Regions from separate parts of the Microbacterium aurantiacum genome, predicted to be linked through region 2. Evidence: predicted binding sites of a transcription regulator. Region 2 holds the regulator's gene; the other holds the start of a gene.
What was found. The regulator HspR, encoded in region 2, represses chaperone genes until heat shock. The targets are predictions, from matches to a motif close to AAGTTGAGTCNNNNNGACTCAACTT.

Region 1: a site for HspR is predicted at 6,365-6,389, ahead of KZC50_RS07250 (Hsp20/alpha crystallin family protein). Genes of this name have one in related genera too.

Annotation. Positions count from the first base shown of each region.
Region 1 covers NZ_JAHWXH010000001.1:1,561,634-1,576,121, forward strand. The annotation lists gene KZC50_RS07225 (carbohydrate ABC transporter permease) at 1-768, shown strand, start outside; gene KZC50_RS07230 (carbohydrate ABC transporter permease) at 777-1,685, shown strand; gene KZC50_RS07235 (glycoside hydrolase family 13 protein) at 1,755-3,440, shown strand; gene KZC50_RS07240 (L-serine ammonia-lyase, iron-sulfur-dependent, subunit alpha) at 3,508-5,007, shown strand; gene KZC50_RS07245 (hypothetical protein) at 5,102-6,088, opposite strand; gene KZC50_RS07250 (Hsp20/alpha crystallin family protein) at 6,414-6,869, shown strand; gene KZC50_RS07255 (MarR family winged helix-turn-helix transcriptional regulator) at 6,940-7,377, opposite strand; gene KZC50_RS07260 (DUF2207 domain-containing protein) at 7,423-9,273, shown strand; gene KZC50_RS07265 (glycosyl hydrolase 53 family protein) at 9,468-12,002, opposite strand; gene KZC50_RS07270 (sugar ABC transporter permease) at 12,059-12,952, opposite strand; gene KZC50_RS07275 (ABC transporter permease subunit) at 12,952-14,488, opposite strand, start outside.
Region 2 covers NZ_JAHWXH010000001.1:1,054,706-1,069,193, reverse strand. The annotation lists gene KZC50_RS05075 (winged helix-turn-helix domain-containing protein) at 1-2,349, opposite strand, end outside; gene KZC50_RS05070 (DUF8691 family protein) at 2,548-2,760, shown strand; gene KZC50_RS05065 (SHOCT domain-containing protein) at 2,851-3,228, shown strand; gene KZC50_RS05060 (DUF6325 family protein) at 3,252-3,689, shown strand; gene KZC50_RS05055 (SHOCT domain-containing protein) at 3,686-4,060, shown strand; gene KZC50_RS05050 (potassium channel family protein) at 4,061-4,864, opposite strand; gene KZC50_RS05045 (DUF2252 domain-containing protein) at 4,967-6,361, shown strand; gene KZC50_RS05040 (heat shock protein transcriptional repressor HspR) at 6,367-6,822, opposite strand; gene KZC50_RS05035 (DnaJ C-terminal domain-containing protein) at 6,834-7,823, opposite strand; gene KZC50_RS05030 (nucleotide exchange factor GrpE) at 7,836-8,465, opposite strand; gene dnaK (molecular chaperone DnaK) at 8,468-10,336, opposite strand; gene KZC50_RS05020 (MFS transporter) at 10,661-11,983, shown strand; gene KZC50_RS05015 (BCCT family transporter) at 11,987-13,588, opposite strand; gene KZC50_RS05010 (hypothetical protein) at 13,784-13,948, opposite strand; gene dcd (dCTP deaminase) at 14,032-14,488, opposite strand, start outside.

The DNA.
Region 1 (14,488 bases), 510 kb from region 2:
ATCTTCTTCAGCTTCACCAACTCCATCGGGTTCGGGGAGTGGGAGTTCATCGGCCTGATCAACTACATCGCCCTCTTCTCCGACCCCGCTGTGCTGCAGAGCTACCTGTTCACGTTCGGGTTCGCCGCGGTGACCGTGCTCGTGGTCAACGTCGTCGCTTTCCTCCTCGCGGTGGGGCTCACCTCGAAGATCCGCCTGAAGACCGGGCTCCGTACGGTATTCGTCATTCCGATGGTGGTCTCGGGCATCATCATCGCCTACGTCTTCAACTTCCTCTTCTCGACCTCCGTGCCCTCCGCCGGCCAGGCGCTCGGCATCCCGTGGCTGAGCGAGAGCATCCTCGCCAACGCCGACCTGGCCTGGCTGGCGATCGTGCTCGTCACCGCGTGGCAGGCGATCCCCGGAACGCTGCTGATCTACATCGCCGGGCTCCTCTCCATCCCCGGCGACGTCTACGAAGCCGCCGACATCGACGGAGCCTCCAAGCGTCAGCAGCTCCTGCGGATCACGCTGCCGCTCGTGGCCGGGTACGTCGTCATCAACGTCATCCTCGGCTTCAAGAACTTCCTCAACGCCTACGACATCATCGTGGGCCTCACCAACGGCGGACCGGGCACGGCGACCCGTTCGATCGCCATGACGATCGTCACCGGATTCACCGGCGGCGACTATGCCTACCAGATGGCCAACGCGGCCTTCTTCTTCGTCATCATCATCGTCATCTCCCTGGTGCAGCTGCGCATCGCCCGTGGAAGGAACGCCCTCTGATGTCCGTCATGCAACCCGCCCTCGTCGTCGAAGACGTCGACGCCACCCGGGTCCTCGAGGGCGGCAGCCCCCGCCGGCCCCGCCGGAGCGGAGGTCGCGACCGCGGCAGCTGGCCGCTCACGATCGTCCTGATCCTCTGCGCCATCACCGTCATCATCCCGCTCTACGTCACCGTCTCGATGGCGTTCAAGACGCAGGGGCAGGCCGTGGACGGCAACGCCTTCGCGCTGCCCGCACCGTTCAGCCTGGACGGGTTCGTCACCGCCTGGACGCTGACGAACTTTCCCGCGGCCTTCACCGTCTCGGTGCTCATCACCGCCTTCACCGTGGCCGGAACGATCATCCTCGCCGCGTGGGCCTCCTTCGCCATCTCGCGCAACTGGGACAAGCGCCTGTTCCGGTGGTCGTTCTTCTACCTGCTCGCGGCGATGTTCATCCCGTTCCCGGTGCTGGCGCTCCCGCAGATCCAGCTGACGGGGCTCGCGGGGCTCGACAACCCGGTGGGGGTCACGATCCTCCACATCATGTTCCAGCTGAGCTTCAGCATCCTGCTGTTCACGGCGTTCCTGCGGTCGATCCCGGCCGAGCTCGAGGAGGCCGCCCGCATCGACGGCGCCTCGACGTGGCAGACGTTCTGGCGCCTGACCTTCCCGCTGCTCGCGCCGATGAGCGCGACGGTCGGCATCTTCGCCTTCCTCGCCTCCTGGAACGACTTCATGATGCCGTCGCTGATCATCTCGGACCCGGCGATCCAGACGCTGCCGGTGGTCCAGAGCATCTTCCAGACCCAGTTCAGCAACAACTACAACGTCTCGTTCGCCTCGTACCTGATGGCGATGGCGCCCGCGATCATCGTCTACCTCTTCACCCAGCGCTGGGTGATGGAGGGCGTCACCCAGGGGGCGGTCAAGGGCTGACCGGCCCGCCCCGCACTCTCCGTCCGAACCGTCCACACCCCTCGCTCGAAAGAAAGGCATTCTCCCCTCGTGAACACGCTCGCCCCCGCGCACCCCCGCATCGCCGCCGACGAGACCGAGACCTGGTGGCGCCAGGCCGTGGTCTACCAGGTCTACCCGCGCAGCTTCGCCGACGCGGACGGCGACGGCATCGGCGACCTGCCGGGACTGATCTCCCGCGCCGACCACCTGGCCGAGCTCGGCATCGATGCGGTGTGGCTGAGCCCGTTCTACCCCTCAGCACTCGCCGACGGCGGGTACGACGTCGCCGACTACCGCGACGTGGACCCGCGCCTGGGCACCCTCGAGGACTTCGATGCCCTGGTCGACGCGCTCCACGCCCGCGGCATCCGGGTCATCGTCGACATCGTGCCGAACCACAGCTCTGACCAGCACGTGTGGTTCCAGGAGGCGCTCGCCGCCGGGCGCGGGTCGGCCGCCCGTGAGCGCTACATCTTCCGCGAAGGGACGGGGCCGGACGGCGCGGAGCCCCCGACCGACTGGGAATCGGTGTTCGGCGGGCCGGCGTGGCACCGCGTCGCCGACGGCCAGTGGTACTTCCACAACTTCGCGCCCGAGCAGCCCGACTTCAACTGGGACCACCCCGAGGTGCGCGAGGACTTCCTGCGCACCCTGCGGTTCTGGTCGGATCGGGGTGTCGACGGCTTCCGCGTGGATGTCGCGCACATGCTGACGAAGGACCTCAGCGAGCCGCTCCCCACGCGCGCCGAGCTGGAGGTGCTGCCCTTCGACGGGCACCACCCCCTCATCGACCGCGACGACGTGCAGGAGATCTACGCCGAGTGGCGCGCGGTCTTCAACGAGTACGACCCGCCGCGCACCGCCGTCGCCGAGGCGTGGGTGGATGCCGCGCGCGTGCCGCGCTACGCCAACCCGCAGAGCCTCGGCCAGGCGTTCAACTTCCAGCTGCTGCAGGCCGACTTCGACGCGGGCGAGTTCCGCCGCGTCGTCACGCACAACCTCGAGCTCGCCGCGGCCTCCGGATCGTCCAGCACGTGGGTGCTGTCGAACCACGACGTGGTCCGCCACGCCACGCGCTACGGGCTCCCGCCGCTCGGCGAGGAGCACCGCGGGCGCGGCGCCGAGAAGCACGGGTCGGCGTGGCTGCGGCGCGGTGCCGATGAGGCCGAGCTCGACCGGATCGGCGGCCTCCGGCGTGCGACGGCGGCGACGCTGTTCATGCTGGGGCTGCCCGGTTCGGCCTACCTGTACCAGGGCGAGGAGCTGGGTCTCCACGAGGTCGGCGACATCCCGGCAGCCGACCGCCAGGACCCCACGTTCTTCCGGACCCAGGGTGAGGAGATCGGTCGCGACGGATGCCGCGTCCCCCTGCCGTGGTCGGCCGAGGGGTCGTCCTACGGATTCGGCGACGGGCAAGCGCACCTGCCGCAGCCGGCGTGGTTCGCCGAGGTGGCGGCGGATCGCCAGGTAGAGGACGAGGGCTCCACCCTCGCCCTCTACCGCCGGGCGCTGCGCCTGCGGCGTGAGCTCCAGGATGCCGAGGACCTGACCTGGATTGACACCGGTCGCGACGACGTGCTGCGCGTCGCGCGCCCGGGCGGATGGGAGATCGTCACGGTCTTCGGCTTGGAGCCGTACGACCTCGGCGACGCCGGACGCATCGTGCTCGCAAGCGTCGCGCCCGAGGGACGCCGCGCCGCGGGGGAGAGCACCGTCTGGCTCGTCGCCGACTGAGGACGGCTGTGCGGGGTCCCGCCCGCTGGGGGGCGCGGATTCGCGGGACCCCGCATAGCCTGGAGCGATGAGCGCCTACATCTCGGCGTTCGAGCTGTTCTCCATCGGTGTAGGACCCTCGAGCTCCCATACGGTCGGTCCGTTGCGGGCGGCCGGCGACTTCGTCTCCCGGCTCGACGACGCCGGGGTGCTCGACCGCGTCGACCACGTCACGTGCGAGCTCTACGGCTCCCTCGGGGCGACCGGCATCGGCCACGGCACCCCCGACGCGGTCGTGGCGGGCTTGCAGGGGCACGTGCCCGAGACCGTCGATCCCGCGCTCGTGCGCGGAGCGTGGACCACGTGGCCGGACGACGCGGAGCTGTCGCTCGGCGGGCGGCGCGGCATCCGCTTCTCCAAGGACGACGTCGTCCTCTCTCCGCGCACCCGCCTGCCGGGGCACCCCAACGCCATGACGTTGCGGGCGACGGATGCCGGCGGCGCGGTCGTCGGCGACGAGACGTACTACTCCGTCGGGGGCGGGTTCATCCGCCGCGACGGGGAGCCGCCCGCGGTGCGCGCGGCGGAGTTCCCCCTCGACTTCGCCAGCGCCGAGGAGCTGCTGGCGGTGTGCGACGAGCGCGGGATCAGCATCGCGGAGGCGGCACGGCTCAACGAGCAGGCACTGCGCGGCGAGGAGGAGCTCGCTGAAGGCCTCGACGCGATCTGGGCCGCGATGTCGTCGTGCGTCGAGGCGGGGCTCCGCGCCGACGGGGTGCTCCCGGGGATGCTCCGGGTCCGCCGGCGGGCGGCGGCGATCCGCGCGCAGCTGGAGGATGCCGAAGCCGGCGGACACCGGGAGCTGCCGGGGGAGTGGCTCGGTGCGTTCGCGCTCGCCGTGAACGAGGAGAACGCGGCCGGTGGGCGGGTCGTGACGGCGCCGACCAACGGGGCCGCCGGGATCCTTCCCGCGGTGGCGATGTACTGGTGGCGCTTCCTCGCCGACTCGGGGCTCGGGGCGGGGAACGCGGTGACGCCCTACGGCGAGCTCGTCGGCAGCGCGCTCCTCGGGTTCGGTGCGCACGACGGTGGCCGGTCGGGGGAGGGAGAGCTCGCGGACGAGGACGCCGTGGCCGACGCGAACCGGCGGCGCGGCATCCGTCGGTTCCTGCTGACCGCGACGGCGCTCGGATCGCTCTTCAAGGCGAACGCGTCCATCTCGGGCGCCGAGGGCGGGTGCCAGGCCGAGGTCGGGTCGGCGTGCGCGATGGCGGCAGGCGGGCTGACGGCGGTCATGGGCGGGACGAACCGCCAGATCGAGAATGCGGCCGAGATCGCCATGGAGCACCACCTCGGGCTCACGTGCGATCCGGTCGGCGGGCTGGTGCAGATCCCGTGCATCGAGCGGAACGCCATCGCGGCCTCGACGGCGGTGACCGCCGCGCGGCTGGCGCTCCGCGGCGACGGGAGTCACTACGTCTCGCTGGACGCGGTCGTGGAGACCATGCGTCAGACCGGTATCGACATGTCGACGAAGTACAAGGAGACGAGCGAGGGCGGTCTCGCCGTCAACGTCATCGAGTGCTGACGCGCGGGCGCCGGAGTTCGGCGTGCGCGTTCATGTGGCAGTCGTCGCCCCCTCCCCGTTCGCGAGGCGGCGAGAACTGCCACTTGAACGTACGTCATCGCGGGCGCGTGCCATCCCACCCTCGGCGTCGGAGCACATCGTCGACGATCGCAACCGCGGTGCGCCGGTGGCGGACGTGCCGCGCGGTGAGGCGGACCACCTCCCATCCGAGCGCCGAGTATGCGGCGTACTTCTCGATGTCGCGGTCCCACTGCGCGCGGTCCACGCGGTGATGGTCTCCCTCGATCTCGACGATCGTGCGGTAGGTGGGGTAGACGAACTCGCTGATTCCGACGAGGCGTCCCTGACGATCGCAAACCTCGACGTCGAGATCGGCATCAGGAAGGCCCGCCGCAGCAGCATCGAGGCGGTAGTCGGTCTCGAGCGGTGAGGCGCTGCCCTCGCGGATGAGTTCGAGCGCCGTGCGGAGCTTTCGCGCGCCGATGCGGCGGCCGGCAGTGAGGGAGGCGCGGAGGTCGTCGATCGTCGCGAGGCGCGCGTGCGGCATTTGTGATCCGACTGAGTCGCGTGGGACGCGCACGAAGGCATCGCCGAGGATGACGAGCTCCCGGACGTCGAGTTCGGCGCCGAGCATCGACCACGTCGAGGGCGGGTCTGTCACGGGCAGGTCATCGACCGTCGCGATGCGAGCGAGGTCGCGAGAGACCTTCACACCGCGGATGCCGCGCCGACGCGGCGCGCGCACCGGGTCGGGGACCGCGACCACGAGGTCGGCGCCCGGATCGACGGGTCCGCCGAGGAGGACGGCTGCGGTCCGCCCGGCGAACACCGCGTGCGCGGGCATGATCTGGGCGTAAGCAACCGCGAGGCGGCGGGTGCGCTCGCGGATCGTGCGCTGCCGCCAGAGGGGATCGATGACGGATGCCGGCGGCTCGGCATCCGTCACGGCTCGTACTCCGCGGAAGGGTGCGGAGAGATCCCGCGCGCGAAGGCGCCGAGGTGTGACACCGGCGGCCTGCGCCTCGGCGCACGAGAAGGCGGGACCGAGGCCGTCGGGCAGGGGGCGTGGTGCGACGGGCATCGGCCCACCCTTCCGCGTGTACCCCGGTCTCGCGGGTCCGTGCGCCCGTGTCTGTGTGCGGTGCGCCCCCACCGCATCGATGCCGCTCGCTGGGGAGGAGGGGCGCCGTTGTCCCTTCGCTCGCCTCGAGTGGCAGCCATGGTCGCCTCGGCGCGTATGAGGCGGCGAGAACTGCCACTCGAACGGGCGCCGGCGCGGAGCCCTGTTCGCCGAGGGCGAACGCGAGCGAGAGGGCGAAAATCTGGCACTCGACACCCGAGAGTGCTAATCTCATCGTAGTTGAGTCGAGTGGACTCAACTCTGGACCATTCGAGAGGAGAACACCATGGCCACGTACGACCCCTTCCGTGACCTCGACCGCCTCGCCACGAGCCTCTTCGACACGCGCCGCGGCCCGCGCCGCATGCCGATGGACCTCTACCGCGACGGCGACCACTACGTCCTGACCGCCGACCTCCCCGGCATCGACCCCGGTTCGGTCGACGTCGACGTCGACGGCCAGCTGCTCACGATCCGTGCCGAGCGCACGCTGCCCTCCGGCGACGGCGTGAAGTGGATCACGCGCGAGCGCGAGGCGGCGAGCTTCCTGCGCCAGCTCAACCTCGGCCAGGGCATCGACACCGAGCGCATCTCGGCGAACTACAGCAACGGCGTCCTGAGCGTCACGATCCCCGTGAGCGAGAAGGCCAAGCCCCGGAAGATCGAGGTGATGGCCGACGGCACGAGCCCCGTCATCCAGGCGCACGAGAGCGCTGACGGTCCGCAGCCCGTCGAGCAGTGATCGCTTCGCCGACTCCGTGAGAGGAGCCCGTCCGCACCCTGCGGGCGGGCTCCTTCGGTGTTCGGGGGCGTCAGGCCGACGCGGGCCGGCGACGGAGCTTCGCCGTGAGGTCGCGCAGCTGGGCGAGCTCGGCGTCGTCGAGAGGGGACATCCGTTCCGCGATCGCCTTGCCGTGCGCGGAGGCGACGCGTCGGAAGACGGCGGCTCCGGCATCCGTCGCGGTGACGAGCGAGCCGCGTCGGTCATCGGGATCGGCGCATTTCGTCAGCAGTCCGCGCGAGACCATGCGGTCGACGAGTCGCGAGACGCTCGGCTGGCTGATGAGCATGTTGGCTGTCACGTCGCGGAGGCGCGCGGTCATCTCCGGCCCACGGGTGACGGTGAGGAGCACGTCGTACTCGGCCTGGCCGAGCTCGTCGTCGAAGTCGCTGCTGATCTCGTGGAACACCTCGTGCTGCGCCCGGAAGAGGCTTTCCCAGGCGTCGATGGCGAGGCGGCGATCAGTCATGCAGACCAGGGTACGGCCGAGAGGGCCTCGCCGTAGGCTGGCCGCATGGCGACGCGCAGACTTCGGTCACTTTTCGGTGCTCGAGCGGCGGGGGTGGTCGCGATCGCCGCGGCCCTCACCGCGACGACGGGGATGATCGGTGCGGGTGCGGCATCCGCCGAACCGGTGAGCACGGTGTCGACGGATGTCGACGACTTCACGTTCGACAGCATGGATGTCGACTACTCCATCGGCCGCGGTGAGGACGGCGCGAGCGCCCTGACCGTGGCGGAGACCTTCGTGGCCCGCTTCCCCGAGTACGACCAGAATCGCGGCATGCGGCGGATCGTTCCGGACTCCTATCTCGGCGCCCCGCTGAATCCTCGGCTGATCTCGATCACGGATGCAGAGGGGAACCCCCGCGCGAGCGAGACCGACAGCGACGACGGCGCCTACGCGATGACCTCTCGCGCCGACGACTACGTGCGCGGCGAGCAGTCCTACGTGTTCACCTACACGCTCGACAACGTGGTGCGCTTCTTCGACGACACCGGAGTCCAGGAGTTCTACTGGGACGTCAACGGTGTCGACTGGCCGCAGCCCTTCGGCGAGGTCAACGCGACTCTCCGGGTGCCCGCGGAGCTCGCCGACGCCCTCACCGGCGATCAGGCCTGCTACGTCGGAACGCAGGGATCGACGCAGACGTGCGACATCTCGGTGCAGCCGGGGCAACTGGGCGCGGTGCTCATCGAAGCCTCCGCGAGCGATCTCGCGCCGTACGAGACGATGACCATCGCCGTCGGCTTCGCACCCGACACCTTCACGCCGTTCGACGGCAACTACGCCGCCTCGCCGCTCGGATGGCTGCAGGCGATGTTCGGCGCGCTGGGCCTCGGTGCGCTGGGATGGGCGATCGCCGTGCGCCGTCGCCATCTCCGGGATGCGCCGGGGCGTCCGACGATCATCGCCGAGTACGCCCCGCCCGCCAATATCGACGCGCTCGAGAGTGCGGTGCTGCTCGGCAAGACCGCCAAGGCGATCCCGGCGGAGGTGCTCGAGCAGGCGGTCGTCGGCAGCATCCGCATCGAGGAAGCCGGTAAGAAGATGTTCAGCGGGGTGAAGCTGAAGGCGGTGCTGATCGATCCGTCTCGCGCGGACGGCGACGGGCGGATGCTGCTCGACGGCCTCTTCCCGCAGCTGGTGCCCGGCGCGGAGTACGAGTTCGGCTCGTCGGACACGCGGTTCTCCACGGCGGCGCGGAAGATCCTCAGCCTCGCCGACAAAGAGCTCACGACGCGGGGTCTTCGCCGACCGGTCCCCGCCGGGAAGCGGGCGTGGCCGATGGTCCTGTCGATCATCGCGGCGATCGGCGCGACCCTCTTCGGGGTGCTGGCCCTGGAGGCGTTCCTCTCGCCGGCCGTGACGGTGCCCATCCTCATCGGGTCGTTCATTCTGGTCTTCATCGTCGCGGGGCTCGTCTCGCGTCGACCTCTGACATCCGTCGGCGCCGAGACGAGGGATCACCTGGCGGGACTCAAGACCTTCATCGAGTGGGCCGAGGCGGATCGGATCCGCATGCTGCAGTCGCCCCGGGGGGCGGAGCGTCGCGCGGTGGATGCCAAGGGGCGCCAGATCGATCCCGACAACCCCGGTCAGATGCTCGTGCTGTACGAGAAGCTTCTTCCCTACGCGGTGGTGTTCGGTCAGGAGAAGGAATGGGCGGACCGTCTTGCTGTCCTCTATGACCGCACCGGTACGCCCGGGTGGTATGTCGGGACCACCGGCTTCAACGCGGCCGCGTTCTCGTCAGGGATCTCGAGTCTGTCGACGACCGCGAGCGCGTCGACGTCCGGTGGATCCAGTGGCGGTGGCTCAGCAGGTGGGGGTGGCGGCGGTGGAGGTGGCGGCGGCGTCTGACGCCGAAATCGCGCCCGGTCGGTGAGGGCAAGAGTAAGGGCCGGTCGGAGAGGCGTCCGACCGGCCCTTGTCCCTGCACCAAGAGTGTCCTGCAATCACATGTCGGTAGCTGCCACAGCAAAACAACTACCGTGCAAGCACTCTATAACGGTGAGGTAACGGTGGCAAGGGGTCTCGTTATCTTTCTGTGACTTTCATCGCACCACGACGGTCACGGACCTGCTCGCCGTCGTGCCGGCCGCGTTGACGAACTCCACGCGGTACGTGTGCCGCCCGCGCGGGGCGTCGACGACGTCTAGCCGGGCGACCTGTGCCGCGGGCGTCCGTGCCTCGAGCAAGCCCTCGGCGACGAGGACGTCGTCCTCGAAGAACCGGTAGGAGGTGGCATTCGTCCCCCACCAGAGGTTCGCGGACACCGTGTACCCGCCGTCCCGGTCGTGGTTGTCGTGACTGAGGGCGGGGACGCCGGGCGCGGCATCCTTCACCGTGACGGTGGTCCCGCCGACGGCGGTGGCGCCGCGGGAGTTCACGATCTCGCCGGTGTACCGGTACGTGCCGTTCTTCCGCCCCTCGACGGGGACACGCGCGCTCTGCGCGGCGGAGCCGGCGTAGGTGAGGGGCACCGATTCCAGCAGCACGCCGTTCTCGTAGAGCCGGAAGGTCGAGCCGTTCTCGCCCCACCACAGGTTCATCCGCACGGTGTAGTCGCCATCCAGCAGACCCGTGTCCCAGCCGTTGTCGTGCGAGAGTGTTCCGCGCGCAGGGACGGATGCCGCGGCATCCGCGTCGCCGACACGCACAAGCTCGACGTCATCGATGGTTCCCCACGCGCCCGCGGGGACGTCGATGCGGACGGTGACGGTCGCCGCCTCGCCGTCGTAGACGGTGACCGCTTCGGTGGTCGGTGTCGACCAGTTCCGCCATCCGTCCATCGTGAACGCCGCCGTCACCTCCCGCTCGTCGGGGTGCGACATGACCGCGAGCGCCATGACGCTCTCGGCGTCTTCGCCGTCGCCCTGGAGCGAGGCCGAGGCCCGGTACGTGCCCGCGGGAAGCCCGTCCACCCGCTGCGAGAGCGTGAAGGACGATCCGGTCGCCGACCAGAAGTGCACGGAGCGCTCACCCGATCGGGGATCGTCCCAGGCACGGAGCGTCGCACCTGTTCCCTCCAGGCGCCACATGCCGGTGTCCGCCGACTCGAACCCCGGGTTCTGCAGCAGGTTCGGCGCGTGCACCACGATCGTCGCGATCACCTCGCCGACACCCTCGACCACGCCTGGTACGGAGTACTCACCAGGACCGGCGGCCCACTCGCGGGGATCGGTCCAGGTCGCCGGGAGATCTTCGACGGACCCGTCGTTGTACGACACGGACACGGTGCCGGGAAGCACCGCCTCGTCCCCCGCGACGATCTCGACGCGCACCGTCTCCACGTCCGAGACCGCGCGGGGCGCGACGGCGCCGGTCCGGGCGTAGTCGAAGATGCGCAGCGACTCGAGTGCCGTGCCGTCGACGGCGAACAGTGCCTGGTTGTCCCAGGCGGACCCGCCGAAGTACTCTCCTGCATCGCGAGGTTCATACGAGCCCGCGAAGCTCGTCGCCCAGCCGGATCCGTCGCGTTCCCACAGGATCTTGTTCTGCTCGAGTTCGGTGGAAGGGCCCACCGGTAGCCACGCGGGCTCCCAGTAGTAGACGCCGATCCCCGCGTCGCCGACGTCGACGACGGCGTCGATCACGTCGCGCACCGCCGTCGCCTGTCCTTGCACGCTGACGGGGTAGGCCGCGGCCTCCTCGGGAAGATCGATGACGTTGCCGTGCCCGTCACCGTCCTCGAGCGTGTGCGCCCAGGAGGTTTCGGCGACCATGACCTTCTTGCCGTGGGTGTCGGCGACGTCCCGCAGCGCCGCGGTGAGGTCGGTGAGAGACCCGTGCCAGAACGGGTAGTAGGACGACGCGAACACGTCGTAGTCGACGCCGCGCGTCGCCAGCTCGCGCGCGTAGCCCGCGTACCGACCCGGCGTCTGCGGATCGGTGAAGTGGACGGCGATGAGGGCGTCGGGGAGGACGCTGCGCACCGCGGCCGAGCCGGCGGAGAAGATCTCGACCATGCCCGCCCAGCCGCTGACGCCGGCGACCATGCCGTTGGTCTCGTTGCCGATCTGCACCATTCGGACGTCGACGCCCGCCGCGACGAACCGCTGGAGGGCCTCCGTGGTGAACGTACCGACAGCGGCGGCCTTCTCGGACACTCCGAGTCCCGCCCACGCCTTCGGCGACTGCTGCTTGGCCGGGTCCGCCCAGAAGTCCGAGTAGTGGAAGTCGACCAGCAGGCGGAGACCCGCCGCCGTCGCGCGCTCGCCGATCTCGACGGCGCGCGCGACATCGACGTTCCCGCCGCCGTATCCGCGTCCTTCCGCGTCGAAGGGGTCGTTCCACACCCGGACGCGGATGTCGCTGACCCCGTTCTCCGCGAGGATCTCGAACAGATCGCCCGGGGTTCCATCGGCGCGCCGGAACACCACGCCGGAGGCCTCGAGCGACAGGACGGAGGAGACGTCCATGCCGGTGATGAAGTCGTCGGGCATCCTCTCGACCTTCTCGACGGTGATGCCCGCCGGGACGGGCGGGCCGTCGGTCGGTTCGGCGGCGGATGCGGGAGCGGCGAGGCTCCCGACCAGGGTGAGTGCCGCGAGGACGGCGATCACCCCGCGGGTGCGTGCGTGGAACATGCGTTGTCTCCGATCTTCTTCGATGCGAGAGGGGTGAGCGCGGCGGCTCGGTGGGATCAGCCCTTGACGGCACCCTGGGTGAGGCCGCCGACGATGAATCGCTGCAGGGACAGGAACAGGGCGAGGACGGGAAGGGCCGCGATCACCGTTCCCGCGGCGAACAGTCCCCATCGCGACGTCAGCTGATTCGACACCCACTGGTACATGCCGACCGCGAGCGTCCAGTTGTCCTCGGACGTCAGGACGATGCGGGCGAGGATGAAGTCGCCGAACGCGGCGATGAAGGCGAGGAGGCCCACGACCGCCAGGACGGGGGTCACCAGCGGCATGATGAGGCGCCAGAAGATCTGCGCGTGGGTCGCGCCGTCGATCTTGGCGGATTCGTCGATCTCGAGCGGGATGGAGTTGAAGAACCCGTACATGAGGAAGGTGTTCGCGCCCAGCGCTCCGCCCAGGTACACGCAGATGAGGGCCAGCTTGGAGTTGATCCCGAGGGCGGGGACGACCTCTCCGAGAGCGAGGAGCAGAAGGAAGATGGCGATGAAGGCGACCGTCTGCGGGAACATCTGGATGATGAGGAGCCCGGTCAGGCTCGCCCGGCGTCCGCGGAACCGGAAGCGCGAGAACGCGTAGGCGGCGGCGGCTCCCATCACCACGGCGCCGACGGATGCCGCGCTCCCGATGAGCAGCGTGTTGCCCACCCACGTCCAGTAGCTCGTCTCGCCCAGCGCGGCGAAGTTGTCGAGGCTGAAGGCGGTGAACAGGGCGCTGCTGCCGGCGAGGCTGCCGCGGGGATTGAACGCCGCCGAGAGGACGTAGATGAGGGGGAACGCGGCGTAGAACACGATGACCACGGCGACGGGATACTTCCACCCGACCTCGACCCACCACCGGCTGCGCTTGGTGGGGGTGCGGCGAACGGTGCCCGTGGGGGCGGCGGATGCGGACATCACTGGATCTCCTCGAGCTTGCGCGTCTGGCGGAAGGCCACGGCGGAGACGACGCCGATGACGATGAACACGATGATCGACAGGGCGCTGGCCAGCCCGTAGTCGGCGGCGCCTCCGGAGACCCCCGAGATCTTGTAGATCGCGGTGATCAGCAGGTCCGTCGCACCGAGTCGGGATGCCGCGCCGGGGATGGCCGGCCCGCCCTCGGTGAGCATGTAGATGATCGTGAAGTTGTTGAAGTTGAAGGCGAACGACGCGATCGCCAGGGGAGCCGTGGACACCAGCAGCAGCGGGAGGATGATCGAGCGGAAGCGGCGCCAAGCGCCGGCGCCGTCGATCGTGGCCGCCTCCATCGTGTCGCCGGACAGCGACTGGAGCGCACCGGTGCACACGAGGAACCAGTACGGGTAGCTGAGCCACAGGTTGACCCAGAGCACGGCGAACCGGGCGAGCCACGGGTCGCCGAGCCAGTTGATGTCGGCACCGAAGAAGAACAGGTCGTTGATGACGCCGAACTCCGAGTTCAGCATCCCCCGCCACAGGAGCGCCGTCATGAACGCGGGGAAGGCGTACGGGAGGATGATCAGCATCCGCAGGAATTTGCGCGCGCGCACGCGCGGATCGTTGAAGATCAGCGCGAACAGCAGGCCGAGCCCGAAGCTGGACACGACGGTGAGGATCGCGAACGCGAAGGTCCACGCCATGACCTGGATGAGCGGGGTGCCCAGCGACGGGTCGGTGAAACCGCGGACGAAGTTCTCGAACCCGACGTTGACGTACCAGCCGGCGGGGAGGGCCGTTCCGTCGGCGGCGACGAAGGATCCGCGGTCGGTCGCCTCGTAGATGGTGCCGGTGGAGGTGTCGGTGATCGTCTGGGCGTCGGCATCCCACACGAGGGTGGAGGTGTAGACGGAGCCGCTCGTGCCGTCCCGGGTGCGGATCGAGCCGTCGTTGGGGTCGTCGCTGACCGGGACGCGGAGGGCGGCGATGACCTGCTGGAGCTCCGCATCGGTCAGGACGTCGGCGCGCGGGACGACCGTCCAGCCGGGGACGTCGGTCGGCGCGCCCGCGGCGCCGGCCGTGGCGCCGGGGACTTCGGCGAGGGGCTCCGTCTCGGTGCCGACCAGCACCTCGCCGTCGTCGGTGAGGGCGAAGCCGTACTCGCCCAGGCGTTCGACCACCGCGAGGGGATAGGTGGGTGCGCCGTCCACGCGACGCTCACCCTGGATGAGGGCGGCCTGCACCGCCTGCTCCTGCGAGCCGGCGTGACCGGTGCCGTAGTTCGTGAAGGCGATGTAGGCGGTGTAGCCGAAGATGAAGATCTGGAAGACGAACAGGAACACCAGGCCCGGCAGCAGGTACTTCATCGGCAGGGCGCGCTTGGTGAGGTAGACCACGTCGGCGATCACGACGAGGGCGACCGAGCCGCCGAGGATCAGCCAGGACTCGGCCGCGAATGCGGCCAGCGCGATCGACAAGCCGAGGGCGTTGACGAGCGCGAGCAGGGCGATCTTGACGAAGAAGCCCCAAGGGATG
Region 2 (14,488 bases):
CTGCTCGCGTGAGGTCAGGGGTTCCGCGAGGAGACCCTCGCCGCGCGTCGAGCGTCGGCGTGCACGCTCGAGCACCCGGCGTCGGAACGCGCCCGGGTTCTCCGGAAGCCCCGCCACCAGCGCGAGGACCGCGGGGCCTGCCCGCAGGAATCCGTGCACGAGCCCCTCGCGCTCGCCGATCGCGAGCGCCGCACGAAGGTGCTCCTGGGCCGGTGCGCCGCGACCCGCCTCCGCCGCGGCCCACGCCCGACACAGCTCGTACTCCACCACCGCCGTCGGCTCGGCCGTCGTGACGTCGATCGCCAGCTCGTCCAGGCGTGCGCGCGCCGCAGCGGAGTGACCGCGCGCGAGGAGCGCGGCGACCTCCTCGAACGCCAGCGACGACCAACGGGCCTGGCGCGGGATGGCGGCGAAGGGCTCGCCGGCTTCCCGCGCGAGACGGTATCGGACGACCTCCATGATGACGCGCGCGAGGGGAACGGGCACACTCTCGGGAGCCGCCCGATCGACGGTGGAATCCAGGTCCACCAGGCGACCCACGGCGTACCCCACCCAGACCAGGGAGGTCCGCCGGTTCGCCTCCGCGCGCCGCATCCCCTCCTCCCAGACCAGAGCGCCCTGTTCCGGCTCGCCGCGCTGGACCGCGACGACCGCCCGCGCGAGATAGGCGTCGGCGGGCGCGGGGTGCGCGAGCAGATCGGTGTCGGCGGCCAGTGACAGGGCATCATCGGCGAGGTCCTCGGCGAGACGCAGATTACCGGCGATCGCCTCCAGAAGCGCGAGCGAGCCCAGCGTGTGCACGCGGTACGGCGGGTACTGACCCCCGGGCGATGCGGCCGCACGACGCAGCCAGGTCCGTGCCTCTCCGAACCGGCCGAGGAAGAACAGCGCCCGGCCGCCGCCGACCAGCGCCAGGGTCCGCAGCAGCGTCGGGTGCCCGAGACCCATCAGGGGCGGCGTGACGAGATCCGACCGGTCGTCCATCATCTCCAGCACACGGCGCGCCTCGCCGAGGTACAGCTCCGGATGCGGACGGAACTGCACGGCCGCGGCGATGTAGGTGCGCAGCACCAGCTCCACTCCGGCATCCACTCCGTCCAGGAGCAGCGACCGGGCCACCGCCTCGGCCTCCGCCGCGTTGCTCGACATGCCGAGGCTCACCGCGTACAGCGCTTCGGCGTGCTCGTTGCGGCGGCGGATGTCGGGCGGCACGGCGGCCAGCCATCGCGCCAGCGTCGCAGCGTGCCCCCGCTCGTAGACCTCCCGCCCCCGTCCGAGGATGAGCGCGAGCGCGCGGTCCCACGCATGGGCGCGCAGGAGGAGGTCGATGGCGACCGCGCTGCCGCCCTCGGCGATGAACCAATCGGCGGCGCGCCCCAGGAGGACCTCTTCCGCGCGCGAATCCTCCGCGCGCAGGCGATAGCGCAGAACGTCGCGGATGAGGTGATGGAACCGGTACCTACCGGAAGAGCCCTCCACGGGCGCGACGAACAGCGACTCCCGCACGAGCGAGCGGAGGAGCTCCTCCCCGCCGCCGACCTGGTCGAGATCGCCGCCGCCGCAGAGGGCCTCGGCGAGGGGCCCGGTCAGCTCGTCGACGACCGACAGGCACAGCAGTGCGCGGCGGCGACCGTCGGGCAGGGCGGCGAGCACCTCCTCGGAGAGGTAGTCGACGACGAGACGGTCGCTCTCGGCGAAGGCGTCGGCGAGGGCATCCGGGTCGGCTCCACCCCGGAAGCGCAGACTCAGACCGGCGAGTTGGATGCCGGCCGCCCACCCCTCGGTCCGCTCGCGGATCGCCCGCACCGCGTCGACCGGCACGGTCTCTCCAGCGATGGCATCGAGCACGCGGGCGGTCTCGACGTCGTCGAGCGCGAGATCGGACTGGCGGATCTCGACGAGCGCATGCTCGAGGCGGTGGGTGCTCCATCGGCGTCCCGGGTCGACCCGGGACGAGACGATCATGTGCGCGTGGGGCGGCAGTCGCTCGGCGAGACGCCACAGATCGTCGGCGATCTCGCGGCCCGGCAGCAGGTGCAGGTCGTCGAAGACCAGAACGATCTCCCCCTCGTACTCCGTCAGCGCCACCACGAGCGAGTCGATGAGTCCGACGCCGAGTCCTCCTCGCGCCTCGCCGAGCGGAGCGGCGAGATCGGCGAGCGCCGGGTGCTTCGCCCCGAGACCCGCGACGAGTCGCTGCGCGAAATGGGCGGGATCGGCATCCGCGGGGGTGAAGTGGTACCAGTCGACGCTCAGATCGGGACGGCTGTGCACCCACTGCGCGAGGAGCACAGTCTTCCCCGAGCCCGCCGGCGCGATCAGCAGGGTCAGCGGTGAGCGCGCGCCCACGTCGAGGCGTCTCCGCAACCCCGGTCGGTCCACCGCGTGCGGAGGGGCAGGATGCGTATCGGGCATCGTGGGCCTTCCGAGTTCCCCTTGCTCGTGGGGGGAATCATCCCACACGGGTGACGGCCGATCGAGGGCGATCCGGGCATCGTTGCGCTATCCATACCCGCGCATCGCGCGCCCCGCCGGGAAGGAGCACCCATGACCGAGCACGTGGTGGACGTCGTCGTGCGCGGAACGATGGGTCCGTCCCTTGTGACCGCCCTCGACGGGTTCCGCGTCAGCGACCGCGGCGACGGCACGAGTTCGATCCGGGGGGCGGTGGTCGATCAGCCCGCGCTCCTCGGGCTCCTGCGGATGCTCGACGACCTCCGCATCGAGGTCGTCTCGGTCAACCGCGTCGCCGTGGACTGATCACCCCGGCGGGGTGACGACCTCCGGGGGCTTGGAACGTAGATTCCGATCAACGGTGGACGACCCGGTCTGCCCCGAGAGAGGGAAGTCATGGACCTCTGGAGCTTCATCGCGTGGTTCTTCTGGATCTTCGTGTTCGCCGCCTACCTGATGGTGGTGTTCTCGATCATCGCGGACATCTTCCGCGACCATTCGCTGGCCGGCGGCTGGAAGGCGGTGTGGATCCTGTTCCTGATCTTCGTCCCGTTCCTCACGGCACTGGTCTACCTGATCGCCCGCGGACGCGGCATGCAGCAGCGCTCGGTCGCCCAGGCCGCCGAGATCCGCCAGCAGCAGGCCGACTACATCCGCAGCGCTGCCGGCACGTCGAGCCCGAGCGACGACATCGCCAAAGCCAAGGCGCTCCTCGATGCCGGTACCATCACGCAAGCGGAGTTCGACGCCCTCAAGGCCAAGGCTCTCGCCTGAGCGTGGACGACGAAGGAGCGGGTATGACCACTTTCGAATACGGACCCATCGAGTTCTACGCCGTCTCCTTCGACGGGGACCGGCCGGGACCGGCGATCCTCCGCGCGATCGACGACCTCGTCGCCGCGGGAACGGTCAACGTGCTGGATCTGGTGTACGCACGGCGTTCGCCCGAGGGCGAGCTGGAAGTCCTGGAGCTGTCGGACACGACGGATGACGGCGGCGTCCCCGCCCTCGACCTCGCGGGCCTCGCGGGGATCGACGACATCGAGGAGCTTGCCGCGAACGTCGCCCCGGGCACGTCGGCGGCCATACTCGTGGTGGAGCTGCTGTGGGCCAAGGCCTTCGCCTCCGCCCTGTACGACGCGGGCGGGGCGGTGATCGCCAGGGAGTCCACCCCGGCACCCATCGTCAACGCCTTCCTGACCGCGAACGTCGACGACGAGGAGGACGCATCATGATCCGGAGAATGGGACGCCCCGGGCTCATCGGGCTCGCCGCGCGCACGGCGGTCGTCGCGGGGACGGCCAGCGCCGTCTCGGGCGGGATGGCCCGGCGCCAGCAGGAGAAGGCCTACGACAGCCAGCAGCAGCAGGCGTACGAAGCGCAGCAGCAGCAGATCGCGATGGAGCAGGCAGCGGCCCAGGCCGTCGCTCAGGCGCAGGCCGCGCAGGCTGCCGCACCGGCGCCGGCTGCCGCGCCGCCTGCTCCGGCTCCCGCCGCGGGCGGCGTCGACCTCGTCGGCGAACTGCAGAAGCTCGGCGCCCTGAAGGAGGCCGGCATCCTCACCGACGACGAGTTCGCCGCGGCGAAGGCGAAGCTCCTGGGCTGATCAGGATGTGCGAGGGGTCGGCTCGTCGGGGACCGGCCCCTCGTCGTCTGCGGGAGTGGACCCGGGCGGGGCACCGCGCAGCTCGTCGATCTTCTCGGCGATGATGCGGAACTGCGCGCGGGTGGCCGGTTCCTGGTCTTCGTGCCCCTGGGCGGCACGCTCGAGCACCCACGAGGCCAGGGTCGCGGTGACCACGCCGACCACGGCCACACCGCCGATCATGAGCAGCACGGCGACGAAGCGCCCCCATCCCGTCACCGGGTAGAAGTCGCCGTAGCCGACGGTGGTGATCGTCACGAACGCCCACCAGACGGCGTCGCCGAAGTTCTCGATGTTCGCGCCGGGAGCGCCCCGCTCGGATTCGAGGACCGCGAGCGCGGCGATCCAGATGAGCACCGCGGCGGCGCCGATGCCGTAGATCGCGATGCGGCTGCGCAGCGCCGTGCCGGCGGTGCGCTGGAGGACGTGCAGCAGGGTCAGCGCCCGGAGCAGCCGCAGGGGCCGCAGGGCGGGGACGCTCACCACGAGCAGATCGAAGATGTGATGACGGAACCACACGCCTCGGGGCTTCGCGATGCTCAGCCGCACGAGGTAGTCCACGACGAAGACGAGCCACGTGATGCCCATCACCAGGCGGGCGATGAGGTACGGCGTCCCCTGCAGGTCGGCGATCACCTGCCAGGAGTAGGCCACGATGAACAGCAGCGACGCCACGATGAGAGGCCAGTAGGTGATGTCGTGCCACCGTTCGAGGGTCATCCCGCGCCGGGGCGCGGCATCCGTAGCGGTGGGGGCGTGCGTCACGTCGCCAGGGTATCGACCGCCGGGCGGGCGACCGTGGATTTCACCCTCGGGATCACCCCGCGGACCGTGTCGCGTGCCGGATCCCGGTGCCACACTGACCCCATGACACCCGAACGGACCAGCCCTGTCGCCGATGCCTGGGTCGCTCCTCCGTCGCTCGCGGCGCAGCTCGAAGCGGGTCGCGCGGCGCGCGACGAGATGCCGCGCGAGCGGCTGGCGGACCTCCCCGCCGGCACGCGCGACCCCATGGCGATCCTCGACGCGCAGGATGCCTCGCGCGTGCCCGAGCTGGTCCCGATCCGCACCGAGCGGATGGCCGAGAGCCCGTTCGCGTTCTACCGGGGGACGGCGGCGCTCATGGCCGCCGACCTCGCCCGCTCCCCCGGGACGACACTGTCTGTCGGGTCGTGCGGTGACGCTCACGTGGCGAACTTCGGGCTCTTCGCCTCCCCCCAGCGGACGCTCGTTTTCGACCTGAACGACTTCGACGAGTCGGCGTGGGCGCCGTTCGAGTGGGATCTGAAGCGCCTCGTGGCGAGCATCGTCATCGCCGGGGCATCCACCTCCCGGGACGAGAAGGTGGTGACGGATGCCGCCCTCCGCGCCGTCCGCACGTACGCGCGGTCGCTGCGCAGCGGTGTGCAGCGGAGTCCCCTGAAGCGTTACTACGACCACTTCGATGCCGTGGCCGCCGAGCGCGCGGTGGATGCCGAGACGCAGGCGGCGATACGGGCGGCGGTGAAGGACGCCGACCGGCGGACGTCCGCGCGAGCGGCGCGGAAGCTCACCGTGCGCGCCGAGAGCGGCCGGCTCACGTTCGTCGAGCAGCCGCCGACGATGACGCACGTCGAGCCGGTGGTCGAGAGGAATGCGCTGACGTTCTTCAGCGCGTACCTGGCTTCGGCGAACGTCGACATCCGGGTGCTGCTGCAGAAGTACGCGATCGCCGATGTGATCCGACGGGTCGTCGGAGTGGGGAGCGTGGGCACGCGGTGCTACCTGATCGGCTTGGAGGACGGCGACGGCAACGCCCTCATCCTGCAGGCGAAGGAGGCGGGTCCGAGCGTGCTGATCCAGTACGGCGGCGCGGATCAGCCGTCCGGGGTCTCGCGGTACATCGAGCGGTTCCGCGATGGCGGGCGGGTCGTGGCGATGCAGCGCGTACTGCAGGCAGTGTCGGATCCGTTCCTCGGCCACCTTTCCGGCGTCCCCTCGGACATCGAGGCGGAGCGGTCGTTCTACGTGCGCCAGTTCCACGACAAGAAGGGCGGCTTCGACACCGACACCCTCGAGGACGGTTCCTTCGTCTGGTACGCCCAGGCCTGCGCGGCGACCCTCGCCCGCGCGCACGGGCAGTCGCCGACCGCGGCGATGGTCTCCGGGTACCTCGGTGGCGGGCGGGTGGCGGGCGAGGCGATCCTGGAGTGGTCCCACGCCTATGCCGCGCTCTCCCACGCCGACTGGGAGCTGTTCCGCCGCCACCGCGGCGTGGCCTGACCCGGTCAGCCCTCGCGGCGCGGGTCCTCTTCGAGCGGGGCTGGGCGCGGGCGCCACACGACGAGCTCGGTGGCGCGACGGACCCGCGCGCCGTGACGCAGGGTGACGACCGAACCGGATGCCCCCGCCGCGAAGACGCGGGCACCGGGGCGGGACTGGCGTTCTCGATCGAGCTGCTGCTCGAGGTCGCGGACGCGGCGACGCAGGTCGTGCACCTGCTGTTCGAGCGAGATGAGGCGGGCGATCGCGGGAAGACTCATGCCGTCCGCGGACAGGCGGGCGACCTCGCGAAGCTGCTCGACGTGGCGGAGGGAGTACCGACGCGACCCGCCCTGGGTGCGGGCGGGAACGACGAGACCGAGCCGGTCGTACTGACGGAGGGTCTGCGGGTGCATGCCCGACAGCTCCGCGGCCACGGCGATCGCGAAGATCGGGGCCTCGTCATCGATCTGCTCGTTCACCCCGCCTCCTCTCAGCCGCGCGCCTTGGCCATGAGGTCGGCGCGCGGATTCTCCTTGGGCTCGAGTTCGTGGAACTTCTCCAGTGCTTCGCGCGCGCGGTCGTCGAGGTGCGTGGGCACGGCCACCTGCACCTCGGCGAGGAGATCACCGAGGCCCTTGGCGGTCTGGACGCCACGCCCCTTGACGCGCAGCACGCGACCCGACGGGGTCCCGGGCGCGACGCGGAGCTTGACCGGATCGCCGCCGAGGGTCGGCACCTCGATCGTGGCGCCGAGAGCCGCCTCGGTGAAGGTCACCGGCACGGTCACGCGCAGGTTGAGCCCGTCGCGCGTGAAGACCGGGTGCGGGCGCACCGTGACCGAGACGACCACGTCGCCGCTCTCCCCGCCGTCCGGCGACGGGCGGCCGCGGCCGCGCAGGCGGATCTTCTGACCGTCCGAGACGCCCGCGGGGATCTTCACCTTGAACGGCTTGCCGTCCTCGCCCTGCAGCGAGATGGTCTCCCCTTTGGTCGCGGTGACGAAGTCGATCGTCGTGCGCGCGGTGACGTCGGCACCCCGGGTGGGTCCCCCGTAGCCGCGGAACCCGCCCGTGGACTGTCCGAACCGGCCGGAGCCGAAACCCGATCCACCCTGGTTGAACATCGAGAAGATGTCCTCGAAGTCCTGAGCCTGGTAGCGACCGCCGCCCCGACCCTGACCGAATTGGCTGAAGACGTCCTCGAAGCCGCCGGCACCCTGGCCACCCGCGGTGAAGCGGGCGCCCGAGCCCATGGCGCGCATCTGGTCGTACTCCTCACGCTGCTCGGGGTCGGACAGCACGGCGTACGCCTCGCTGATCTCCTTGAACTTCGCCTCCGCCTTCGCATCGCCCTGATTGGAGTCCGGGTGATACGTGCGCGCGAGCTTCCGGTAGGTCTTCTTCAGATCGGATGCCGTGACATCTTTGGCCACGCCGAGCGTCGCATAGAAGTCCTTCTCGAACCAGTCCTGACTGGCCATGTGTCCTCCGGTCTACTCCGCCGGAACCGCGACGACGACCTTGGCCGGTCGCAGTTCGACGGAACCCAGGCGGTAGCCGATCTCGACCACCTCGAGGATCGTCGCCTCGGTCGCACCCGGGGTCGGCGCCTGGAAGATCGCCTCGTGCTGCTGCGGGTCGAAGACCTCGCCGGCGGCACCGTAGGTCTCGAGTCCCATCCGCTCGGCGACGCCCCGGAGCTTCTCGGCGATCGCGGCGAAGGCGGTGCCCTCGGTCAGATCGCCGTGCTTCGCGGCGCGATCGAGGTCGTCCAGGACCGGCAGCAGTCCCTTGGCGACGGACCCCTTGGCGCGGGCGATCTCGATCTCCCGCTGGTCCTCGGTGCGTCGACGGTAGTTGGCGTACTCGGCCTGCAGGCGCTTGAGGTCGCCCAGCAGCTGCGACTCGAGGTCGGCGAGGACGGCATCCTCCGCGGCGGCGTCGATGTTCTGGTCGGTGCCGAGGATGTCGTCGACGGTGAGGTCGTCACCGTCGACGTCTCCGGGCACGCTCCCGTCGCCCGCGTTGTCGTCGTTCCGGCCCACCTGCGGGTCGGACCCGGAAGCCTGCGCTTCCGGGTCCTCGCCGCCGGGGACCTCGTTGTCGAAGTCCTTGTCCGTCATGATTACTTCTTCTCGTCCTCGTCGTCCACGACCTCGGCGTCCACGACATCCTCATCCGTGGCGGAGGAGGTGCCCTCGGCGGAGTCGCCGGCCGGCGCGTCGGCCGGCTGCTCACCCTGCGCCTGCGAGGCCTGGTAGATGGCCTCGCCGATCTTGCCCTGCGAGGCGTTGAGCTTGTCGAACGCGGTCTTCACGGCCTCGTCATCGTCGCCGGCGAGCGCGGTCTTCAGCGCGTCGACGTCGGCCTGGACCGACTCCTTGACGTCGGCGGGGAGCTTGTCCTCGTTCTCCTTGATGAGCTTGTCGATCGAGTACGACAGGGTCTCGGCCTGGTTGCGGACCTCGGCGGCCTCGCGGCGCTTCTTGTCCTCGGCCGCGTGCTCCTCGGCCTCGCGCACCATGCGCTCGATGTCGTCCTTCGGCAGCGACGAGCCGCCGGTGATCGTCATCGACTGCTCCTTGCCGGTGCCCTTGTCCTTCGCCGAGACGTGGACGATACCGTTCGCGTCGATGTCGAAGGTGACCTCCACCTGCGGGATGCCGCGGGGGGCGGGGGCGATGCCGGTGAGCTCGAAGGTGCCGAGCGGCTTGTTGTCGCGGGTGAACTCGCGCTCGCCCTGGAAGACCTGGATCGCGACCGACGGCTGGTTGTCGTCGGCCGTGGTGAAGGTCTCGCTCCGCTTGGTCGGGATGGCGGTGTTGCGCTCGATGAGCTTGGTCATGATGCCGCCCTTGGTCTCGATGCCGAGGCTCAGCGGGGTGACGTCGATGAGCAGCACGTCCTTGCGCTCACCCTTGAGGACACCGGCCTGGAGGGCGGCACCGACGGCGACGACCTCATCCGGGTTCACGCCCTTGTTGGGCTCCTTGCCGGCTTCCTTCTTCACCAGCTCGGCGACGGCGGGCATGCGGGTCGATCCACCCACGAGCACGACGTGGTCGATGTCGCCGACCTTGATGCCGGCCTCGCGGATGACGTCCTCGAACGGCTTCTTGGTGCGGTCGAGGAGGTCCTTGGTGAGGTCCTCGAACTTCGCCCGGGTGATCGTCTCGGACAGCGAGACGGGGCCCGAGTCGGTGAGCGACAGGTAGGGGAGGTTGACCGAGGTCGAGGTGGAGCTGGAGAGCTCCTTCTTCGCCTGCTCGGCCGCTTCCTTCAGACGCTGCAGCGCGATCTTGTCACCCGAGACGTCGACACCGGTGGTGTCCTTGAACTGCTTGATGAAGTAGTCGACCAGACGCTGGTCCCAGTCGTCACCACCGAGGCGGTTGTCACCGGAGGTCGAGCGTACCTGGATGGTGGAGAAGTCGTCATCCTTGCCCACTTCGAGCAGCGAGACGTCGAACGTTCCGCCACCGAGGTCGAAGACGAGGATGAGCTCGTCCTCCTTGCCGCGGTCGAGACCGTAGGCGAGGGCGGCCGCGGTGGGCTCGTTGATGATGCGCAGGACGTTGAGGCCCGCGATCTCGCCGGCCTCCTTCGTGGCCTGACGCTCGGCGTCGTTGAAGTACGCGGGAACGGTGATGACGGCATCCGTCACCGTGTCGCCGAGGTACTGCTCGGCGTCGCGCTTCAGCTTCTGGAGGATGCGCGCGGAGATCTCCTGCGGCGTCCACTTCTTGCCGTCGACGTCGAAGCCCCAGTCGGTGCCCATGTGGCGCTTCACCGAAGAGACGGTGCGGTCGACGTTGGTGACGGCCTGGCGCTTGGCGGTCTCGCCGACGAGCACCTCGCCGTCCTTGGTGAAGGCGACCACCGAGGGGGTGGTGCGGAAGCCTTCGGCGTTGGCGATGACCTTCGGCTCGCCACCCTCGAGAACGCTCACGACGGAGTTCGTCGTTCCGAGGTCGATGCCCACAGCACGTGCCATGTGTTTCTCTCCTTCTGTGTGGACCCACGGGTCCGGGTTGATGGAAGTCTGCTCGCGTTCCCAGACCTCTTCCGAGGAACCTGAGTCGCGATGGCTCAACGTTACTCCCGCCCGTTCCGCATGTCAAATGAACTTGATACGAGCTGGCTCAACTTCTGCGGCGCGGGCTCGCATGCAGGATCACGGAGATGTGCAAGATCACGGATGCCGCGCCAGGGGTTCGTCCGTCATCGTGCGCATCTCCGTCCCCGTGCACGCTCGGCCAGGGCGGCGGCCCGGCGCGGCGCCACCGCGCGTTCACCCGCGCGGCCTACCGTGACGGACATGAGCGCCACGGGAGACCTCGACCGCACCACGCCCGATTCCTCGCGCCCCGAACGCACCCGCCGCCGCGCCGTCGTCGCCTGGGGGCTGTGGGACTGGGGCTCCGCGGCGTTCAACGCCGTGGTGACGACCTTCGTCTTCGCCGTCTACCTGACCAGCTCCAGCTTCGGCCCCGAAGGCACCGTGGAGGCGCAGCTCGGCTGGGCCCTCGCGGCCGCCGGCCTGCTGATCGCCCTCCTCGCCCCCATCACCGGGCAGCGCTCGGACACCTCCGGCCGGCGGAAGCTCTGGCTCGCGGTGAACACCTACCTGGTGGTCGCCCTCACCGCCGCGATGTTCTTCGTGCAACCCGATCCGTCCTACCTCTGGCTCGGGCTGTTCCTCCTCGCCGCGGGCAACGTGTTCTTCGAGTTCGCCGGCGTCAACTACAACGCGATGCTCTCCCAGGTCTCCACGCCCCGCTCGATCGGGCGGGTCAGCGGCTTCGGCTGGGGCATGGGGTACATCGGCGGCATCGTGCTGCTGCTGATCGTCTACTTCGGCTTCATCCAGGGCCTCTTCGGCGTCCCGGACGAGGACGGCCTCCCCGTGCGCATCGCGATGATCGTGTCCGCGGTGTGGTTCGGACTGTTCGCCCTCCCGGTCCTCTTCGCCGTGCCCGAGTACCGCGGGGCCGGCGCGCGCCGCGAGAAGGTGGGCTTCTTCGCCTCCTACGCGCGGCTCGGCCGCGACGTCGCACGCCTGTGGCGCGAATCGCGACCGACGGTGTGGTTCCTCCTCGCCAGCGCCGTGTTCCGCGACGGGCTCGCGGGCGTCTTCACCTTCGGCGGTGTGCTCGCTGCATCCGTCTTCGGCTTCTCGCCGGGCGAGGTGATCCTCTTCGCCATCGCGGCGAACGTCGTCGCGGGCATCTCGACGATCGCCGTGGGCGCGCTCGATGACCGCCTCGGCGCGAAACCCGTGATCGTCGCGGCCCTCACGGGCCTGGTGATCTCCGGCCTCCTGGTGTTCTTCCTCCGCGACGGGGGGCAGATCGTCTTCTGGACCGCGGGCCTCGCGCTCACCCTGTTCGTCGGACCCGCCCAGTCGGCCTCACGCACCTTCCTCGCCCGCATCATCCCGCCGGGACGCGAGGGCGAGGTCTTCGGTCTCTACGCGACGACGGGGCGCGCAGTGTCGTTCCTCGCTCCGACGATGTTCGCGCTCTTCGTCACCATCGGCGGCGCGGCGGCCTTCGGCATCCTGGGCATCGTGCTGGTGCTGCTGCTCGGACTCGTGATGCTCCTGCCCGTGCGCGCGGCGCAGGAGCGTCTGAAGGGCTGAGCGCTACTTCGGGTCCCGCGACCGGCGCAACCACGAAGGGAAGCGCAGACCGCTCTCGTTCGGCGATTCCACCTCGAGCCCGTAGTGCTCGCCGATCTGGTCGACGAACTCCCGCCGACGGGCCCTCTCGTAGAGCTTCCGCTCGCGCTGGAAGGCGATGATCGTCGACCAGCACATCAGCAGCATGACGACGCTGAAGGGCAGGGCGATGAGGATCGCCGCGGTCTGGAGAGCGTTGAGTCCTCCGGCGATGAGGAGAGCGACCGCGAGGAGGGCGGTGGCGAAGGTGAAGAGCGTGCGGACCGGTCGCGACGGTTCGGGATTCCCGCCGGTGGCCAGCATCCCCATCACGAGGGCTCCGGAGTCCGCGGAGGTGACGAAGAAGATCGCGACCAGGACGATCGCGCCGATCGTGAGCGCCAGCGTGCCGGGCAGGTAGGTGAACAGCTCGAACAGGCTGCCCTCGACATCCACCTCACCGCCGGGTGTGAGCGCCCCGGGCTGATCCATCTCGATCTTGATCGCCGATCCGCCGAGAACGGCGAACCAGAGGATGCCGACCAAGGTGGGGACGATCAGGACGCCCATGACGAACTGGCGCACGGTGCGTCCGCGGCTCACGCGGGCGATGAAGACACCGACGAAGGGGGCCCACGAAATCCACCAGCCCCAGTAGAACGCCGTCCAGGCGGCCTGCCACTCCTGCCCCGCCTCACCCTGGAACGCGCTCACCGAGAAGCTGAGGCCGATGAAGTTCTGCAGGTACGCGCCGATCGACTGCACCCACTCGCGCAGAAGGTAGGTGGTGTCGCCCGCGATCAGAATGAAGATGAGGAGGATGCCGGCGAGGATGAGGTTCACCGTCGAGAGCCATTTCATCCCGCGCGTGAGCCCGGAGAGCACGGAGCCGAGCACGGCCACGGTGACGACGGTGATGATCGCGATGTGGACGACGAGGCTCGGTTCGTCGATGATGCCCGCGGCGCTGAGGCCCGCGCCGATCTGCAGGACCCCGAGGCCGAGGGAGGTCGCGACGCCGAAGAGGGTGCCGACGAGGGCCACCGTGTCGATCGTGTTGCCCCAGCCGCCTTTGACCCGACGACCGATGAGCGGCTCCAGGGCGTAGCGGATCGACAGCGGACGACCGCGGCGGTGGATCGCGTAGGCCAGGGCGAGGCCGACCACGACGTAGATCGCCCACGCGTGCACACCCCAGTGGAGATACGTCTGGGTGAGCGCCGACTGCGCGAGCTGCGCGGGGGTGCCCTCGACGCCCGGCTTCGGATCCACGTAGTGACTGAGTGGCTCGCTGACGCCGTAGAAGACCAGGCCGATGCCCATTCCGGCGGCGAAGAGGAGCGAGACCCAGCTGAGGAAGGAGAACTCCGGCTCCTCGTCATCGCGTCCGAGCTTGATATCGCCGTACCGGCTGAAGCCGATGAACACCGCGAACACGACGAAGAACGCGGCGATGAGGACGTAGTACCAGCTGAAGGTGTTGACGACGACCGTCTGGATCGCGCCGAACGCCGCCTCCGCGGCCGCCGGGAAGATGATCGCGAAGGCGCTGAAGATCGCGACGATGATCGCAGCCGGCCAGATCACCCACGGGGTGGCGCGGGTGCGGGGGCCCGCGGTCGCGGTCTCGGCAGAGGCATCCGAGTCGACGACCTCGGCGTCATGACCGGCATCCGTCGGCTCGTCGGCGGGCGGGTCGGCGGGCGCCGGTTCGTCGGAGGGCCGGTCGGACGTCGGATCCTGCGTCTGGCTGCTCACCGCACCAGCGTAGCCGGGGCCCGTCTACGCGCGATTGCGGCCGGTGATGGAGCGCAGCAGCCACGCGATGATGCCGACGACGACGATCACGATGCCTAGCCACAGCAGGAACTTCACCGCCTCGACGAACAGCCCCAGGAGGAGGAGCACGATACCGACGACGATGATGAGGATGAAGAGGGCGGGCATGACCTCATCCTTCGCGTCGCCGCGGATGTCGGCAATGCCTTGACTAGTCAGCGCGGGTTGAGTATCCGCGCGTGGCGTCGCTCTCAGGCGCCGCGGGATCCGGCATCCGTCTCGCCGACGTCGGTGCGGTGGAAGTTCTGCGCCGAACGGGAAGCGGTCGGGCCGCGCTGGCCCTGATAGCGGTTGCCGTAGGGGCCGGAGCCGTACGGGTTCTCGGCGGGGGAGGAGAGCCGGAAGAAGCAGAGCTGGCCGATCTTCATCCCCGGCCACAGGGTGATCGGAAGTGTCGCGACGTTGGAGAGCTCGAGGGTGACGTGCCCGGAGAAGCCCGGGTCGATGAACCCCGCGGTCGAGTGCGTGAGGAGCCCGAGACGGCCGAGCGACGACTTGCCCTCCAGTCGCGCCGCGACGTCGTCGGGGAGGCTCACCTGCTCGAAGGTGGATCCGAGCGCGAACTCGCCCGGATGCAGGACGAAGGGCTCGGTCGGGTCGACCTCGATGAGGCGGGTCAGGTCGGGCTGATCCTGCGCCGGGTCGATG